4 regions of the Streptomyces sp. M92 genome follow, and region 4 is predicted to be linked to each of the others. Evidence: riboswitches for the same ligand, from Rfam matches in the RefSeq annotation. Region 4 holds a riboswitch; each other region holds the start of a gene.
The links. Region 4 has a riboswitch for cyclic di-AMP ahead of M6G08_RS11320 (transglycosylase SLT domain-containing protein). Riboswitches for the same ligand answer to the same signal wherever they lie in the genome.
Positions count from the first base shown of each region.

Region 1 (4,549 bases), 2.2 Mb from region 4:
GGTGTGCGTGGCCAAGGCGCTGTCCGGCGGGTACGTGCCCGTGGGGGCCACGCTGGGCAAGGACTGGATCTTCCAGAAGGTGTACTCCTCGATGGACCGGGTCCAGGTCCACTCGGCGAGCTTCGGGTCCAACGCGCAGGCCATGGCCGCCGGGCTCGCGGTCCTGTCCGTGATGGAGAACGAGGAGATCGTCGCGAACGCCGCCGCGGTCGGTGAGCGGCTGAAGTCCCGGCTCGCGGCGCTGGTGGACCGCTACGAGCTGCTCGCCGACGTCCGGGGCCGGGGGCTGATGATCGGCATCGAGTTCGGCCGGCCCCGGTCCCTGAAGCTGCGCAGCCGCTGGACGATGCTCCAGGCGGCCCGGAAGGGGCTCTTCGCGCAGATGGTCGTGGTGCCGTTGCTCCAGCGCCACCACATCCTGACCCAGGTGTCCGGCGACCATCTGGAGGTGATCAAACTGATCCCGCCCCTGATCATCGACATGGCGGACGCGGACCGGTTCGTGGACGCCTTCACCGAGGTGATGGAGGACGCGCACAACGGCGGCGGCCTGATGTGGGACTTCGGCAAGACGCTGGTCAAGCAGGCGGTCGCCAACCGTTAGGGGGCCGCGGCGGAAGCGCCGCCCGAGGCTCTTTGCCTCACAGGCAAGAAAATTGCCTGCCGGGCAATGTTCGGGCTGAATGGGAGGCATGACCTCCCACGAGTCCGGTCCCCCGGCCGATGCGGTGTCCGTCGTGGCGCCGCAGCTGCGGGCCCTGCGGCGCCGGGCCGCCCTCACCCTGGAGGCCGCGGCCCGTGCCGCCGGGCTGTCGCCCGCGCACCTCTCCCGGCTGGAGACCGGGCAGCGCCAGCCCTCGCTGCCGATGCTCCTGTCCCTCGCCCGTGTCTACGGTACGACCGTCTCGGAGCTGCTCGGCGAGACGGCCGCGGACCGGGAGGCGGTCGTGCGGGCCGACGCCATGGAACCGACCTTCGCCGGCGGCTGGACGTACTGGCAGGCCGGTGGGGCCGGCCGCGGCATGCAGGCCCTGCGCGTGCACGTGCCGCACGGCTCCCAGGGCGACATCGTGCGGGTGCACCCGGGCGAGGAGTGGATCCACGTCCTGCGGGGCCGGCTGCGACTCCGGCTCGGGGACGCGGTGCACCGGCTCGGCCCGGGCGACAGCGCGCACTTCGACTCGCTGACCCCGCACCGCATCGCCGCCCGGGACGCCGACGGGGTCGACCTCCTCTTCGTCCACACGCTGCTCCAGAGCCCGACGGCGGCGCTGTGCCTGGGACCGGCCACCACGCCGGGCCACCCCTTCCCTGGAGAGACATCATGAACATGCAGGAAAAGTGGCCGCGCGCGGTCTGGGTGCGGCTCTTCATCTACCTCGTCGTGGGGCACGTGCTGGCGGCCTTCATCTACCTGCTCTTCGAGGTGGGTGCCAACAGCGGGTGAGTGGCCGCCTCAGTCCAGCATCCGCTCGCGCAGCCGCTCCCGGGTCTGCGGAGTGATCCGCAGGCCCTTCTCCAGGTAGGCGTCGACGCCGCCCCAGGTCTGCTCGACGGTCTCGAAGGCCGCCGCCAGGTACTCGGCGCGGGCGTCGAAGAGGGGGCTGAGCAGCTCCATGACCTCGGGGGAGTAGGCGGAGGCGGCGGTGCTGCTGCGGCGCACCTTGTAGCGGCGGTGCGTGGCGTTCGACTTCAGGTAGTCCTCGGCGACGGCGTCGCGCTCGACGCCGAGGGCGAGCAGCGTGACCGCGATCGACAGGCCCGCGCGGTCCTTGCCGGCCGCGCAGTGCATCAGGGCGGGGACGCTGTCCTCGGCGAGCGCGTGCAGCACCCGGGAGTGCTCCGCCGTGCGCTCCTTGATGATCATGCGGTACGAGTCGATCATTCGCTGGGCGCCCTTGCCGTCCGCGAGGATCTCGCGCAGCTGGTCGAGGTCGCCGTCGCGGACCATTTTCCAGAACTCGGCGCCGTCGGCCGGGTCGCTCAGCGGCAGGTTCACATTGCGCACGCCCGGAAGCTCGACGTCCGGGCCGTCGAGCTTCTGGTCGGCGGCGTTGCGGAAGTCGAAGATCGTGTGCAGACCCAGCGAGGACAGGAACGCGGCGTCCTCCCCGGTGGCGTGCGCGAGGTGGCCGCTGCGGAACAGCACCCCCTGCCGCACCCTCCGTCCGTCCACGGTCGGCAGCCCGCCCACGTCGCGGAAGTTGCGCACCCCGGCCAGCTCGGGTTCGGTCGACGGCACCTGCTGCGTCACGGGGGCTCCTCCCACTCCGCCCCGCCTGCGCCACTCGCCGACGGGTGCCACTCGACGATACGGCACGGTGCGGAGACGCAGGGGCGAAGTGAACCGACTGGGCCACGTCTGGGCCTTCTGCCCGAAATAGAGCCTTAATCCCAACTCGGTCCGGAATAAAAGGGGCTGAGGGAGACACGCGTGAGCAGCGTCATATCCGTGACGGTGCGTTGCCCGTCATGTTCACGTAATCCAGCTGGTTTCCAGGGCCGTTCACGGGAAACGGCTCCTCGGGAATCGACGGAGTGTGACGGCCGCTCCCGGTAATGGATCAACCGGAACACCCGTCGACGGAACCCCTCGCTTGTCCCTGTGCGTCTTGGTCCCTTACGTTCACCACCGATCCGGACGGACGCCTAATCCTGCCGCCGACCGGAGCCCGCATTCATCCACCACCCGTACACGGCAGGAGCGGGGGACCCACAGGTAACACCGCCTGTTCCGGTTCCCGGAACGGCTTGGGGTAAAGCCGCGTCTCGGCGCGGCCGGGCATCTCCAGCCCGAACCCGACAGCTCACCTCGCAGGCGCCGGAGAGGAATTCGCCATGCCCGCGAAGGGTAAGCACCGCCGTACCAAGGCCATGCGCCTGACCCGTGCCATCGCCGTCGCCGGAACCGGCGGCGCCGCGCTGGCGCTCCCGCTGATGGGTGCCGCCGGCGCCCAGGCCGCCCCCGCTCAGTCCGTCTCCGAGCAGGCCGTGCAGTCCGTTCCGACGTCGGCGAAGAAGGCCGCCGCCGAGAAGAACTCCGACTCGCGCACGTACACCGTGAAGAGCGGTGACTACCTCTCGAAGATCGCCGACGAGCAGGACGTCGACGGCGGCTGGAAGAAGCTCTACGCGGACAACCGCGAGGCCGTCGGGTCCGACCCGTCGCTGATCCACCCGGGCCTGGAGCTCACGCTCGGCGGACAGGCCGCCAAGGCCGAGCGGCCCGCTGCCGAGAAGCCCGCCCAGACCGAGCAGAAGCCGTCCGCCGAGAAGACCGAGTCGGCCGAGGCCGAGAAGTCCTCGGACGCCGGGAAGGCCTCCTCGGACTCCGGCTCCTCCGGCACGAGCACCCAGTCCGCCGGCACCACCAGCGGCTTCACCTCGCCGGTCCCGAGCGGCACCATCGGCACCCCGTACCACCAGTCGGGCAGCATGTGGTCCAGCGGCTACCACACCGGCACCGACTTCGTCGTGCCGACCGGCACCTCCCTCAAGGCCGTCGGCGCGGGCACCGTCGTCTCCGCCGGCTGGGGCGGCGCCTACGGCAACCAGGTCGTCATCCAGCTCGCCGACGGCCACTACGCCCAGTACGCCCACCTGTCCTCCCTCTCCGTCTCGGCCGGTCAGTCCGTGACGGCGGGTCAGCAGATCGGCCTGTCGGGCGCCACCGGCAACGTGACCGGCCCGCACCTGCACTTCGAGATCCGCACCACCCCGGACTACGGCTCGGACGTGGACCCGATCGCGTACCTGCGCTCGCACGGCGTCTCTCTCTGACAGCCGTTCCGGCGCGGCCCCGCGCCACCGAAGGCCGGACCCGGATCCCCGGGTCCGGCCTTCGGCCTGTCCGCACTCCGGCCCGTCCGTCCGCCGACGTATTCCTGAATTGGTGAACACTTTAGGCGTGGTGTTTCTCACCGGCCGTCAACCCTTTCCTACGGTCGCGTAGGTCACATTCCGAGGTGAATGATGGGCCGATGTGGCAGACGATTCGAAGAGTGACAGCAGAACAGTGATCGGGTCGTACGTGGCGGTGGGGGACAGCTTCACCGAGGGCGTCGGCGACCCCGGCCCCGACGGGGCGTTCGTCGGCTGGGCCGACCGGTTCGCCGTACTGCTCGCGGACCGGCGCCCCGAGGGCGACTTCACGTACACGAACCTCGCCGTACGCGGCAGGCTGCTCGACCAGATCGTGGCCGAGCAGGTGCCGCGGGCCGTCGAACTCGCGCCGGACCTGGTCTCGTTCTGCGCCGGCGGCAACGACATCATCCGGCCCGGCACCGACCCCGACGAGGTGGCCGAGCGGTTCGAGCGGGCGGTGGCCGCGCTGACCGCCGTCGCGGGCACCGTCCTGGTGACGACCGGATTCGACACCCGCGGGGTGCCCGTCCTCAAGCACCTGCGCGGCAAGATCGCCACGTACAACGGACACGTCCGTGCCGTCGCCGACCGCTACGGCTGCCCCGTGCTCGACCTGTGGTCGCTGCGCACGGTCCAGGACCGCAGGGCGTGGGACGCCGACCGGCTGCACCTGTCGCCGGAGGGC
Region 1 covers NZ_CP101137.1:4,722,728-4,727,276, forward strand. The annotation lists gene M6G08_RS21130 (aspartate aminotransferase family protein) at 1-604, shown strand, start outside; gene M6G08_RS21135 (helix-turn-helix domain-containing protein) at 693-1,328, shown strand; gene M6G08_RS21140 (DUF6126 family protein) at 1,325-1,447, shown strand; gene M6G08_RS21145 (tyrosine-protein phosphatase) at 1,457-2,254, opposite strand; cyclic di-AMP (ydaO/yuaA leader) riboswitch at 2,677-2,836, shown strand; gene M6G08_RS21150 (M23 family metallopeptidase) at 2,839-3,780, shown strand; gene M6G08_RS21155 (SGNH/GDSL hydrolase family protein) at 4,016-4,549, shown strand, end outside.
Region 1: linked by a shared signal. The riboswitch ahead of M6G08_RS21150 (M23 family metallopeptidase) and the one ahead of M6G08_RS11320 (transglycosylase SLT domain-containing protein) in region 4 are both predicted to bind cyclic di-AMP.

Region 2 (4,549 bases), 960 kb from region 4:
GCCCGGCAGTACGCCCGTCGGCACGCCGGGAAGCAGGCCGCGCGGGCGGTGGCGCAGTACGAGGCGTACGCGACCTCGCTGGCGTTCCTGCGGCAGCGGGGGCGAGCGGGCCGCGCGGGCGCCGGCTTCGCCGTACGGGAACGGGAACTGCTGGGCGCCCTGTGGCAGCGCCGCGAGGTGGCACGTCCGGCACTGGACCACGCGGCCCGCGCCACCGCTCCCCCGCCCGTCGCCCCCTGGCCCGGGTCCGGGGTGACCGGAGCGCCCGGGGTGTACGGCGCCACCGTGGCTCACGCCACGTACGGCTACGCGGGCCCCTGGACTCCGGCCTTCGCGGCGGCCCCGTCACCGGCCCCGTACGCCGTGCCGGCCCGGCCCTCGTACCCGTACCCGCCGTACGCCCGGCCCCACCTCCACCGGCCGTAGCCTGCCTCAGGCCGACGCCTCCGTCAGCCGCCCGGTCTCGTCCTCCGTCAAGGTCAGCTCCGCCACCCCCAGCAGCGCCGACAGCTGCTCCACCGTGCGCGCGGACGCGATCGGCGCGGCCACCGTCGGCTGTGCGGCCAGCCAGGCCAGGGCGACCGTGGCGACGGGGGCGGAGTGGGTCTCGGCGATCTCGTCCAGGACCGCGAGGACCCGCTGCCCGCGCTCGCTCTCCAGGTGCTTGGCGGCGCCGCCCGCGCGCGGGCTGTCGACGGTCGCGCCGGGCCGGTACTTGCCGGTGAGGAAGCCGGACGCGAGGGCGTAGTAGGGCACGGCGGCCAGACCGGACCGCTCGGCGAGGTCGCGCAGTCCGCCCTCGTAGGTGTCGCGGGAGACCAGGTTGTAGTGGGGCTGGAGTGCCACGTACCGGGCGAGGCCCTCCCGGTCGGAGAAGTCCAGGGAGGCGGCGAGCCGCTCGGCGGAGATGTTGGAGGCGGCGATGTGCCGGACCTTGCCCGCCCGCACCAGTTCGTCGAGCGCGCCGATGATCTCCTCGACCGGCACCTCGGGCTTGTCGAAGTGGGTGTAGTAGAGGTCGATGTGGTCGGTGCCCAGGCGGCGCAGCGAGGCGTCGGCGGCCGCCTTGATGTTCGCGGCGCTCAGTCCCGGGTAGTCGGGGTGCTGGCTGACCTTGGTGGCGAGGACGACGTCGTCACGGTTGCCGCGGGCCGCGAGCCACTTGCCGAGGACGGTCTCGGACTCGCCGCCGCTGTTGCCGTCGACCCAGGCGGAGTAGGAGTCGGCGGTGTCGACGAAGTTGCCGCCCGCCGCGGTGTAGGCGTCGAGGACGGCGAAGGAGGTGTCCTGGTCGGCGGTCCAGCCGAAGACGTTGCCGCCGAGGGCGAGGGGGAAGACCTTCAGGTCGGAGGAGCCGAGCTTGCGCAGAGGAGTCATGTACTGCGTCAACGAGCCCGGCGGATCCCGGGATTCCGGCAGCGGGGCAAAAATCCCGCAAACCGGCAGCCCTGACGTCGGGGGGTCGCCGTCAGGACCGCCGGGGATCAGGAGTGACGACCGGCGTGTGCGGTGTGGCTCAGGGGGTGAGGCCCTTGCTCTGCAGCCAGGCCATCGGGTCGAGGCTGCCGCCGCCGGCCGTGTGGACCTCCATGTGCAGGTGGGCGCCGGTGACGTTGCCGGTGGCGCCGACGCGGCCGATGACGTCGCCGGTGGTGACCTTCTGGCCGACGCTGACGCTGATCGAGGACTGGTGGGCGTACCAGATCTCGGTGCCGTCGTCGAGGGTGAGCACGGTCTTGTAGCCGTACGACCCCTCGTACCCGGCCGACGTGATGGTGCCGCTGTGCACCGCCTTGAGCAGCGTGCCCGTGGGGGCGGCGAAGTCGAGGCCGGTGTGGTGGCCGGAGGACCAGTAGGGGCCCGCCTGCCCGAAGGTGGAGGAGATCGTGTACGAGGAGGTGGGCAGCGTGAACTGCTTGGCCAGCTTCGCGAGCCGCTCGGCCTCGGCCTTCTTCGCGGCTTCCTCCTCCGCCTTCTTCTTGGCGGCGGCGGCCTCGGCCTCGGCCTCCTTCTCCGCCTTGGCGGCGGCTTCCGCGGCCTTCTTCTCGGCGGCGGCCGCTGCCTCGGCGGCGGCCTTGCTCTCGACCTGGGCCTGCTGCTGCTCGGCCTGTGCCATGATCCGCGCCCGCAGCGACTCACCCGCGTCGGAGGTGCCGCTTTCCTCCCCCGTGCCGGCGGAGGCGGCGGCGATGCCGCTGAGCGGGGTGGCGGAACCCTCGGGCTCGGGCTCCTCGTCGGAGAGGATCGAGCCGACGTTCGGCATGTCCGGCATGGAGATGGACACCGGCGGCTTGCCGGTCTGCGCGCTGGCCATGCCGCCGGCGCCGACGGCGGCTATGACACCGACGCCGAGGACGGTGGAGCTGCGGGCGAGTCCGCCGCGCTGCTTGGCGACGCGGTGCCGGCCGCGCACGGGGCGGATGGACTCCGCGGTGGGGTTCCACTCCTCCCAGGGGCCCTCTTCGGCGCGGTGGACGTCGTAGCCGAAGGTGTCGGTGTCGTGCCCGCTGGGCACGAACGGGGCCTCGGGGGCAGGCCGGTTGGACGCCACGTGGGCGTACTCCTTTCCTTCCTTTCGCCTACCGGGTTAGCTGACGGGTTCGGAGCAGGAAGGTCTCCTACGCGCGTATATCCGCCGTGCCTGGCACGGCGTCATACGCCCGATTCACCCCAAGTGGTGGTTCCCCGGTTCCCTCGCGGGATTCGGCGCGTGCGCACGGAGCCGCCTTCTGTGACGGCTGGGACGACCGCGCTGCGTTATCGAACGTTAATAGACGGGGGCCTCGGATTCCAAGCCGTTCCGCTTGATCATTAACAGAACCCGGGGTGACACAGGCCTCATGAACGGTGAAATCCGCACGAGTTGACCCCTCCTCAGCGCCCCTTCGGCACCCCTTTCCGCAAGCACCACACCTGACGGTATGTCAGTTGTTATGCGCAGGGCGCTCGCCCCGTCACGGGCCGTGGTCAGGGCCGTCGTACGGCGAGCAGCGCCATGTCGTCGGCCATGCCGCCCCCGGAGTGCCTGCGCACGTCCTCGGCGAGGGTGCCGAGCAGGTCTTCCGGGTGCCGGAACACACAGCCGGCCAGCCGCTCGTGCGGGTCGTAGAACTCGCCCCGGCCGTCGCGGGCTTCCGACAGTCCGTCGGTGTAGAGCAGCAGCGTGGCCCCGCCGGGGAACGGGGCCTCCTCCGCCCGGTCGGGCCACACGCCCAGTTCCCCCATCCCGAGCGGCAGCGCCGACTCCCGGGCGGGCAGCAGGCGCAGGGTGCCGTCGGCGTAGAGCAGCAGCGGTGGCGGGTGCCCCCGGTTGAGGACGCGGACGACGCCGTCGCCGTGCGGGAGTTCGGCGAGTACGGCGGTGGTGAACCCCTCGAAGGCGTCCAGCCCGTCGCGCCGGGTGCCCTCGCGGGCCAGCGCCCGCTCCAGCCGCTGGGCCACCGCCTCCAGTGTCGCCTCCTGTTCGGCGGCCTCCCGGAACGCGCCGATCACGACGGCGACGGCGGCGACCGCGCCCATGCCCTTGCCCCGCACGTCGCCGACGATGAGCCGGATGCCGCGCGGGCTGTCCTGCACGGCGTACAGGTCGCCGCCGATGAAGGCGTCGGCCTGCGCCGCCTCGTAGCAGGCGGCGATCTCGAAGCCGCCGATCCGCTCGGCGGGCTCGGGCAGCACGGCCCGCTGGGCGGCCTCGGCGATCTCGCGGACGGAGACGAGCCGCTCGCCGGTGCGGCGCACGAAGGCGTTGACGAGGACGGCGAGCACGGCCACCGTCGTGATGGTGATCAGCTCCGTGAGGGAGTCGACGTAGTGGATGACCTCCTTGGTCAGCTGGAGCCCGACGACGGCGGCGACCACGGCGGCACTCGTGAGCACCGTGCCGCGCCGCGAGTAGACCGCGGCGGCGACCAGGGGCGCGGCCGTGTAGAGGGGGCCCGCGGTGAAGTAGCGGGGGGTGAGGATGTCGTACAGGACGGCGACGACGATCAGCAGGACGGGCAGCGCGCGTACCAGGACCCGCCCGTAGGGGGCCCGGCGGCGCGGCTCTTCCCCGGGCGGCAGTACGCCGGCGGTGACGCCCAGTCCGGGGTCGGGCACGGGATCGCCGGGGAGCCGGCCGCCGGCCCTGGCGTACGCCCCCTCGTCGTCCACGTCACCTGGCCGCACCACTCGTCTCCCGCCACCCCGCACGTCCGCGCCGCTTGCCGCCTGGCCCTCCAGGTTTGCGGGAGTGGAGGCGGGGGGCGAGTCGTGAGGGCCGACCGGGTGAACGCACCGAGGGCCGGAATCCTCATGGATTCCGGCCCTCGGCCTTCAGTAGCGGGGACAGGATTTGAACCTGCGACCTCTGGGTTATGAGCCCAGCGAGCTACCGAGCTGCTCCACCCCGCGTCGTTGTGTTCACCACTGTACGTCATCCGGGGGGCGGAATGCACATCCGTATCTCCCTACCCCTCCAGATGGCGGTTCGGCGCCTTCGCCCGCCCCTCGTAATCCGGCAGTACGACGACGGTGGCGCCCTGCGCGGCGAGCACCCCGCTGCCGTCCG
Region 2 covers NZ_CP101137.1:1,528,208-1,532,756, forward strand. The annotation lists gene M6G08_RS06835 (PrsW family intramembrane metalloprotease) at 1-426, shown strand, start outside; gene M6G08_RS06840 (aldo/keto reductase) at 433-1,377, opposite strand; gene M6G08_RS06845 (M23 family metallopeptidase) at 1,517-2,551, opposite strand; cyclic di-AMP (ydaO/yuaA leader) riboswitch at 2,562-2,719, opposite strand; gene M6G08_RS06850 (PP2C family protein-serine/threonine phosphatase) at 2,968-4,152, opposite strand; tRNA gene M6G08_RS06855 (tRNA-Met) at 4,319-4,392, opposite strand; gene M6G08_RS06860 (dihydrofolate reductase family protein) at 4,449-4,549, opposite strand, start outside.
Region 2: linked by a shared signal. The riboswitch ahead of M6G08_RS06845 (M23 family metallopeptidase) and the one ahead of M6G08_RS11320 (transglycosylase SLT domain-containing protein) in region 4 are both predicted to bind cyclic di-AMP.

Region 3 (4,549 bases), 4.9 Mb from region 4:
GCCTGCTGGAGACCGGCGTCGAGGAACTCCTGCGCTACGACGGCCCGGTGGAGATGGCCACCTGGCGCTTCGCCACCCGGCCGCTCACCCTCGGCGGGCAGGACATCGCGCCCGGCGACCCCGTCCTCGTCGTCCTGGCCGCCGCCGACCGGGACCCGGAGCGCTTCACGGACCCGGACACCCTCGACCTCGCCCGCCGGGACAGCCAGCACCTGGGGTACGGACACGGCATCCACTACTGCCTCGGGGCCCCGCTCGCCCGGCTGGAGGGACAGACCGCGCTCGCCACGCTCCTCACCCGCCTCCCGGACCTCCGGCTCGCCGCGGAGCCCGGTGAACTGCGCTGGCGCGGCGGTCTCATCATGCGAGGCCTGCGCACCCTGCCCGTGTCCTTCACACCCGTCGCGGCATCGGCGGGTCATGGTGCGCCCCCGAAGTAAAAGTGACACGCGCTCAACTTTGTGATCTTCACGTGATCTGCGCGGCATGAACTTGTGACAAGCGATCATCTGCCTATACGTTCACGGATCAGCGTGGCCTGAGCGTTACCGCCGCGCGGTCCCCGCTGTCTCGTGAAAGGTCGTCGCATGCTCTCCGGGAACGGTCGTCACCGTCGCCCCCGCCAGGCTCCCGCCCTGGTCGTCGCCGCCGGAGTGACCGGCTCCGCCATCGCGATCCCCCTCCTCGGCGCCACCGGCGCCCACGCGGCCGACGGCGCGAACTGGGACCGGGTCGCCGAGTGCGAGACCGGCGGCGCCTGGAGCCAGAACAGCGGCAACGGGTACTACGGCGGCCTCCAGATCTCCCAGGAGGCCTGGGAGCGGTACGGCGGCCTGGAGTACGCGCGCAGCGCCGACCAGGCCAGCCGCTCGCAGCAGATCAGAGTCGCCGAGAACATACACGCGGACCAGGGCATCGCCTCCTGGCCGACCTGTGGTCTGCTCGCGGGACTGGGCAACGATTCGGGGGTCCTGGACGGCGGCACCGGTTCGGCCGGTGACGGTTCGTCGGGGACCGCGGATCCCTCGCCGACGCCCACCGCCCCGGAGGCGAGTGACCCGTCCGGCACGGCCGACCCGTCCGGTTCCACGAACCCGTCCGGCTCGACCGGTTCGGGCGAGACGTCCGAACCGGCCGCCGGGGCGTCTCCTTCGTCGTCCCCCGCGCCGACTTCTGACCCCTCGTCGACCAGTGAGGACGAAACGCCCAAGCCGGGCACTTCCGTCGAATCCGATTCCTCGGCGGGTGCCGACCCGCGGGAATCCGGCGGCCCGTCCACAGGAACCACCAAGGCCGATGGAACGGACAAGGTGGGGCAGAGTGACGGTGCGTCGACGGCCGCCGACGGTGGCGAGTCCGGTGCGGGGCGGCACCGCGGCGACAGTGCCGACGAGAGTGCGGCGAGCGGCCGTACGGACGGCCGTGCGGACGCCTCTTCGGGCCGGCACGCCTCGCGCGGTGAGGGTGAGGCGCGGGAGGCCGTGGACGGCGCCTACACGGTCCGTTCCGGAGACAGTCTCTGGGGCATCGCCGACTCCCTTGACCTCGACGGCGGGTGGCGTTCGCTCTACGCCGGCAACAAGGACGTCGTCGGCTCCGACCCGGACCACATCCTGCCCGGTCAGAAGCTCACGGTCACGGGCGAATCGGGCGAAAAGTAGGGGGAGTTCACGTCACGGTTAGAGACTTTATGTCCGTTTTGGATCTCGTGAGAGATAGGTCTCAGAAGCCGTGATCGTCTTTGAAAATCCGCGGAGCGCGTGTCTACGGTCATGACCGCTCGCCATCGCGGGCCCCGGCTGCCGCAACGCCGAATCCTGCCAGCGGCCGCACGGGAACAGTCGTCGCTTCGAGCGCCGCAGGCAGGAGCGGGGGAACCAAGGTAAGTGCCGCACCGGGCAGTTGAGCCGGAGCGGCTAGGGGTGGAGCCGAGTTCCGCGAGGGACCCGGCCGGGCAACTCAACCGGCCCGAACCCGACAGCTCACCTCGCAGGCGTCGGTGAGGGGATCAACCATGCTGTTTTCCGGCAAGGGCAAGCACCGCCGTCCGTCCAAGGCCACCCGTATCGTCGCCGTCGCCGGTGTCACCGGTGCCGCCGTCGCCGCCCCGCTGATGGCGGCCGGCAACGCCTCCGCCGCCACCGCGTCCGAGTGGGACGCCGTCGCGCAGTGCGAGTCCGGCGGCAACTGGTCCATCAACACCGGCAACGGTTACTACGGCGGTCTGCAGTTCTCCGCCTCCACCTGGGCCGGCTACGGCGGCACGCAGTACGCCGCGACCGCGGACCAGGCGACCAAGGCGCAGCAGATCGAGATCGCCGAGAAGGTGCTCGCGGGTCAGGGCAAGGGTGCCTGGCCGGTCTGCGGCACCGGCCTGTCGAACGCCGCGTACACCGGCGGCGGCTCCGAGAGCCAGGACAGCGGCTCCTCGCAGAGCCAGGACAGCGCCTCCACCGCCGAGCGCTCCACCGAGCAGAAGGCCTCCCGCTCCGACGAGCGTCCGGCCGCCGAGCCGAAGGCCGACAAGCCCGCCGAGAAGAAGACCGTCACCACCCCGACCGGCAAGAAGGTCGAGAAGGGCGACGGCGAGTACGAGGTCGTCAAGGGCGACACCCTCAGCTCGATCGCCGAGGAGCACGACGTGAAGGGCGGCTGGGCGAAGCTGTTCGAGCTGAACGGCGACATCGTCGACGACGCCGACCTGATCTACCCGGGCCAGCAGCTGCACCTGAAGTAAGCGGCGGCCCCCGTGACTCCCGCCCCGGTGCGTGTTCCCCCGTACGCACCGGGGCGGGTTTTTCGCGCCCTGGATCCAGCCCTGGATCCAGCCCCGGAATCACCCGTGATCCCGAACGGATTTTCGGAAACGTCTTTGTTCCGTTCGGAAACAATTTACTCTCGGTTCTGTCCAGCGGGTGGGCGATCGGCTGGCCGATCGCCCGGAGCCGGTTAGGCTCGGTCCCGCAGAGCCGCCGCGGTCCTCGGACCCGCGCGTCACACCGAAGCGTCACATTGAAGAAGGAGATGCTCGTGCCGTCCATCGACGTCGTCGTAGCCCGGGAAATCCTGGACTCCCGAGGCAACCCCACGGTCGAGGTCGAGGTCGGCCTCGACGACGGCAGCACGGGTCGTGCCGCCGTTCCCTCCGGCGCCTCCACCGGCGCCTTCGAGGCCATCGAACTCCGTGACGGCGATGCCGGCCGTTACCTGGGCAAGGGCGTCGAGAAGGCCGTCCTCGCCGTGATCGAGCAGATCGGCCCGGAGCTGGTCGGCTACGACGCCACCGAGCAGCGCCTGATCGACCAGGCCATGTTCGACCTGGACGCCACCGACAACAAGGGCTCGCTGGGCGCCAACGCCATCCTCGGCGTCTCCCTCGCCGTCGCCCACGCCGCCTCCGAGGCGTCCGACCTGCCGCTCTTCCGCTACCTGGGCGGCCCCAACGCGCACCTGCTGCCGGTGCCGATGATGAACATCCTGAACGGCGGCTCGCACGCCGACTCCAACGTGGACATCCAGGAGTTCATGATCGCCCCGATCGGCGCGGAGTCCTTCTCCGAGGCCCTGCGCTGGGGCGCCGAGGTCTACCACACCCTGAAGAAGGTCCTGAAGAGCAAGGGCCTGGCCACCGGCCTCGGCGACGAGGGCGGCTTCGCCCCGAACCTCGGCTCCAACCGCGAGGCCCTCGACCTCATCCTCGAGGCGATCAAGGAGGCCGGCTACACCCCCGGCGAGCAGATCGCCCTGGCGCTCGACGTGGCCGCCTCCGAGTTCTACAAGGACGGCGCCTACACCTTCGAGGGCAAGACGCGCTCCGCCGCCGAGATGACCGAGTACTACGCCGAGCTGGTCGACGCGTACCCGCTGGTCTCCATCGAGGACCCGCTGTTCGAGGACGACTGGGAGGGCTGGAAGACCATCACCGACAAGCTCGGTGACAAGGTCCAGCTCGTCGGCGACGACCTGTTCGTCACCAACCCGGAGCGCCTTGCCCGCGGCATCGACGAGAACGCCGCCAACGCCCTCCTCGTCAAGGTCAACCAGATCGGTTCGCTGACCGAGACCCTGGACGCCGTGGAGCTGGCCCAGCGCAACGGCTTCAAGTGCATGATGTCCCACCGCTCCGGCGAGACCGAGGACGTCACCATCGCCGACCTGGCCGTCGCCACCAACTGCGGCCAGATCAAGACCGGCGCCCCGGCCCGCTCCGAGCGCGTCGCCAAGTACAACCAGCTGCTGCGCATCGAGGAGATCCTCGACGACGCCGCGGTGTACGCCGGCCGCAGCGCGTTCCCCCGCTTCAAGGGCTGAGCACCGCCCTTGTAGGCAGCGTCGTACGTACGTCCCCGTACTCGGTCCCGTACCGTGTGCGGGGACGTACGCACGTGTGGACTGAAGGCGGGGACAGACATGGCGGTGAAGGACCGGGACCGTTTCTCCACCGCGACCAGGATCCGGATCATCGGGGAACAGACCGCGGCCCGGGTCTACCGCTCGCAGACCAAGCGCCAGGCCCGCCGCTCCCGCCTGACCGGCCGGGCCGCGCTGC
Region 3 covers NZ_CP101137.1:7,361,314-7,365,862, reverse strand. The annotation lists gene M6G08_RS33965 (cytochrome P450 family protein) at 1-440, shown strand, start outside; gene M6G08_RS33960 (transglycosylase family protein) at 588-1,661, shown strand; cyclic di-AMP (ydaO/yuaA leader) riboswitch at 1,845-2,011, shown strand; gene M6G08_RS33955 (LysM peptidoglycan-binding domain-containing protein) at 2,015-2,737, shown strand; gene eno (phosphopyruvate hydratase) at 3,031-4,311, shown strand; gene M6G08_RS33945 (FtsB family cell division protein) at 4,411-4,549, shown strand, end outside.
Region 3: linked by a shared signal. The riboswitch ahead of M6G08_RS33955 (LysM peptidoglycan-binding domain-containing protein) and the one ahead of M6G08_RS11320 (transglycosylase SLT domain-containing protein) in region 4 are both predicted to bind cyclic di-AMP.

Region 4 (4,549 bases):
CCGGCCCGATGCTCAGGAACTGCTCGATCTCCCGCCGTGTCTCCCGCCGCGCACGCCGCCCACCGGCCATGCGCCCACCCCCTCGTGGTTGCCCTCGGTGCTGCTCTCGTGTTGCCCACCATCCCGACCGGCCCACCGTCCCGACCGGCCCACCGTCCCGACCGGCCCGCCGTCCCGACCGGCCCACCATCACGACCGGCGCAGCCGGGACGCGCCCCGCAGCGTCCGCACCGCCAGCGACGCCAGCCGCGGCCGCTCGCGCACGAAGCCGTGCGCGCGGCGCACCGGCTCGCGACCGAGCCAGTGCAGCGCGGCGCCCGCTCCCGGCCGCGTCGCCGCGCCCTCGTACACGGGCAGTTCGCCGGTCTTCAGCGAGTCCTTGTACTCCGCCGGGCCCCGCCCCATGTCGAGCATGCCGATGCCCTCGGCCGCGGCGGCCTCGGCCATCCGCAGGTGCAGGATCAGCCCCGGCGAGTACTTGGCGAAGTCCGGGTCGTACGCCGGGAACCAACACGCCAGGACCGTCGCCGAGCGGAGCCCGAAGTGGGCGGCGACCGGCCGTCCGCCGGCGTAGAGCACGGACAGCGTGCCCGTGCACTCCGGCGCCCGGGTCCCGGCCAGCCGCCGGACGAGCCGGGTGATCCACTCCCGGGCGAACCGGTCCCGGCGCCCCGTCCTGCGGTACTGCGCCGACTTCCAGCCCATGAGGGTGCGCAGTGCGGCCGGGTCGCGCTCGTCGAAGACGAAGCGCACGTCCCCGACCTGGCGGCCGAGCCGGCGCTCCTTGGCGAGGGTGGTCTTCAGGAACTTCGGCGACCGCGCGCGCAGCGCGCTCTCGTACGCCGCGTACCCCTGCTCCACGTCGATGACGTAGGTGGCGTGCTCCTCGGCGGCGAGCGGCACGAACAGACCCTGGTCCGCCTCCAGGTTGTCGAAGGCGAAGCTGGACAGGGAGCAGGCCCGCAGCAGTCGGCGGGTGTCAGGGGCGAGGTCCTGGCGCAGCACCGCGCCCTGGCAGTCCGACACCCCGAGCCCGATCGCGCGGCCCTGCCCCAGGGGCCCGCGCTCGTGCGGCAGGAAACCCGCCGCCTCTCCGCCGTCGTACACCACTGCCACCCGCGCTCGCGGCCGCACCCGGCCCACGACGTCGGTGAACTCCGGTTCCATGAACGGATTGCGTGGCGCCGTCGACTTGGCGCGCAGCTCGCGCCAGCGTTCCCGTTCCCCCTCGCCCAGTTCCTCCGGCCTGAGCACACGCACACGTCCGCTGTTCAACCCGACCCCCCGATCAAGCTCCCCCTGGACACAAGGAAGGTACCTCCGGGGCCGCCCGGCCGGTAGGTAGCGGACCATCTTGTTGCCAACCGGTGCACAGGCCTTTAACCGGCTTTAGCCGATGATGTGTAAGGTTTCGGACACGATCGGGCGTCGTCGTGCGTACTCGGACGTACTCGCTGCGCCCTCGTTCGGAAGCGGTCCGGAAGCGGTCGCGGGTGAGTCGGGCACGTGCCGCGTCCGTATTCTCTGATCATGGACCGCACCGCATACTCACTCGTCGCCACCGACCTCGACGGCACGCTGCTCCGCGGCGACGACACCGTCTCCGACCGGTCGCTGGCCGCGCTGGCCCGGGCGGCCGACGCCGGTGCGCGGCACCTGGTGGTGACGGGGCGGCCGGCGCCCAGGGTGCGGCCCCTCCTGGACCGCCTCGGCTGCACGGGGCTCGCGGTGTGCGGACAGGGCGCGCAGGTGTACGACGCGGGCGCGCACCGGATGCTCTGGTCGGTCACCCTGGACCGGGAACTGGCCGAGACCGCGCTCGGCAAGATCGAGGCGGAGGTCGGGCAGGTGTACGCCGCGGTCGACCAGGACGGCGTCGACGGCCTCACCCTCATCGAGCCCGGGTACCTGATGCCCCACCCCACCCTGCCCGCGGTGCGCGTCGGCCGGCGCGACGAACTGTGGGCCACGCCGATCAGCAAGGTGCTGCTGCGCCACCCCGACCTGTCCGACGACGAGTTGGCGGCGACGGCGCGCGCGGTGGTCGGCTCCCTCGCCACGGTCACCATGTCGGGGCCGGGGACGGTGGAGCTCCAGCCGTGCGGCATCACCAAGGCGACCGGCCTGGCGCTGGCCGCGGAGCGCCTGGGGGTGGGCCGGCAGCGGACGATCGCCTTCGGGGACATGCCCAACGACATCCCCATGTTCCACTGGGCTGCCCACGGTGTCGCCATGGCCGGCGCCCACCCCGAACTCAAGGCGGTCGCCGACGAGGTCACCACGGCGAACGAGGACGACGGCGTGGCCGTCGTCCTCGAACGGATCTTCAGTACCTCTTGATGCGGCTCAGTACGCGCCCGGGTGCGGCTCAGTAAGCACCGAAGACGTTGTCGATGGAGCCGTAGCGGTCGGCCGCGTAGTTGCAGGCGGCGGTGATGTTGGCGACCGGGTCGTACGGGTCCCAGGAGGTGCCCTCGACGTGGTACGCCCGGAAGGTCGGGTCGATCACCTGGAGCAGGCCCTTGGACGGGGTGCCGTTGATGGCGTTGATGTCCCAGTTGTTGATGGCGAGCGGGTTGCCGGACGACTCCCGCATGATGTTGCGGTGGATGCCCTCGTAGGTGCCGGGGATGCCGTGCTGCGCCATGACGTCGAGCGACTCGCGGATCCAGCCGTCGAGGTTGTTCGAGTACGCCGTGGTGGCGGTGGCGGTGGCGGTGGCGGTGGCGGTGGCGGTGGCGGCCGGCGCGGCGGCCGGGGTGGCCGCGGAGGCGCTGGTGGCACCGATGAGCGGCAGGGCGAGCACCGCGGCGCCGGTGCCGGCCACAGCCAGCTTCCGGGCGATACGGCCGGCGCGGGCGTGACGGTTCTGACCGTTGGCAGACATGCTGAGTCCCTCTCCTTACGCCTGCGAGGTGAGCTGTCGGGTTCGGGCGGGGAGGTGCCCGGCCGGGCCCTGACGGGCACGGCTTCACCCCGAGCCGCTCCGGTGGTGACCGGTGCGGCGACTTACCTGGGTCCCCCGCTCCTGCCGGCGAGTGTGTTGGCGGATGACTGTGCGTCCGGGCGGTGGCAGGATTCGGCGTCCGCCCGACAGGCCGGGAACGTATGCGAGAGCACATGTCCGGAACAAGTGCAGGAATCACCCAACACGCCTGTTGACCTTGGTCTGGGGCATTTGGGGTGCTTGATCCTTTGCGGCCGCCAAGCTTCAACTCGCTTGCGGGGCAACGGGAGGGCGCAGTCGGCGGCCGGGTTGCCTGCGGGTGGCCCGAAGTGAGCCAACTCACCGGCCTCAATAAGAGCGGCAATTCGGGCATTCAGCCCAAGTGTGAGTCAATCGTTCGCAGGTCGGGAGGGCTTCGGGAGTGGGAGGGCGTCGGGGGTGGGAGGGCCTCGGGGGTGGGAGGGCTTCGGGAGTGGGTGGGCCTCGGGGCGGGTGAGCGGCCGGCCCCGAGGTGCCGTCGGGCGGTCTCCGTGAGCGGCCGCCGTGCTGTCCGGTGTTCACGAGCGCGCCCTGCGGGCATGCGTTCGTATCGACAGAGGAGGGCCGAGTGGGTGACGTACTCGGAGTGCGGGCCGTTGGGAGGGGTGATGTGATCTTCGGTGGCGGCTTCTGGCGTCGAGGGTGTCGATCGATATCTGCTCATATCGCCTGATCAAAAACATACCGCGCATGATCCGATACCGACCGGCCTGTAACGGTGGGCGCTAGCGGTGATCGAAACGTGACCGGATACGCTGACTTGAGTGGTGGCAGCGACCTATCGACAAACCAGGTAATCGCCAGTAGACACCAGCAGACAGGAGACCCCTCGTGACCGTCGTCGGGCCGTTCGGGCTGAGCGTGCGGGACCAGGCTCTGGAAGCCGATGTCCAGGCCGGATTGGTCGCGGTCGAGGAAGGGTTGCTTGAGGCAACCAAAAGCGAGGTGCCCTTCATCACGGAGGCCGCCCAGCACCTGGTGCGGGCCGGCGGCAAACGGTTCCGGCCACTGCTGGTGATGCTCTCGGCCCAGTTCGGCGACCCCTACGCCCCCGGCATCGTGCCCTCGGCCGTCGTCGTCGAGCTGACCCACCTCGCCACCCTGTACCACGACGACGTGATGGACGAGGCCGCCGTGCGCCGCGGGGTGCCCAGCGCGAACACCCGCTGGGGCAACTCGGTCGCCGTCCTCACCGGCGACTTCCTCTTCGCCCGCGCCTCCCAGATCCTCGCCGACCTCGGCCCCGAGGCGGTCCGCGTGCAGGCGCTGGCGTTCGAGCGGCTGGTCACCGGCCAGATCCTCGAGACGGCCGGGCCGCAGGACGGACGTGACCCGGTCGACCACTACCTGGACGTGCTGGGCGGCAAGACGGGGTCGCTGGTGGCGGTCTCCTGCCGGTTCGGCGCGATGATGTCGGGCGCCGACGAGACCGTCGTCGACGTGCTCACCCAGTACGGCGAGCGGCTCGGCGTCGCCTTCCAGCTCGCGGACGACGTCCTGGACATCGCCTCCGACTCCCAGGAGTCCGGCAAGACCCCCGGCACCGACCTGCGCGAGGGCATC
Region 4 covers NZ_CP101137.1:2,483,388-2,487,936, forward strand. The annotation lists gene M6G08_RS11305 (glycosyltransferase family 2 protein) at 1-70, opposite strand, end outside; gene M6G08_RS11310 (GNAT family N-acetyltransferase) at 190-1,260, opposite strand; gene M6G08_RS11315 (HAD family hydrolase) at 1,531-2,340, shown strand; gene M6G08_RS11320 (transglycosylase SLT domain-containing protein) at 2,369-2,887, opposite strand; cyclic di-AMP (ydaO/yuaA leader) riboswitch at 2,892-3,059, opposite strand; gene M6G08_RS11325 (polyprenyl synthetase family protein) at 3,818-4,549, shown strand, end outside.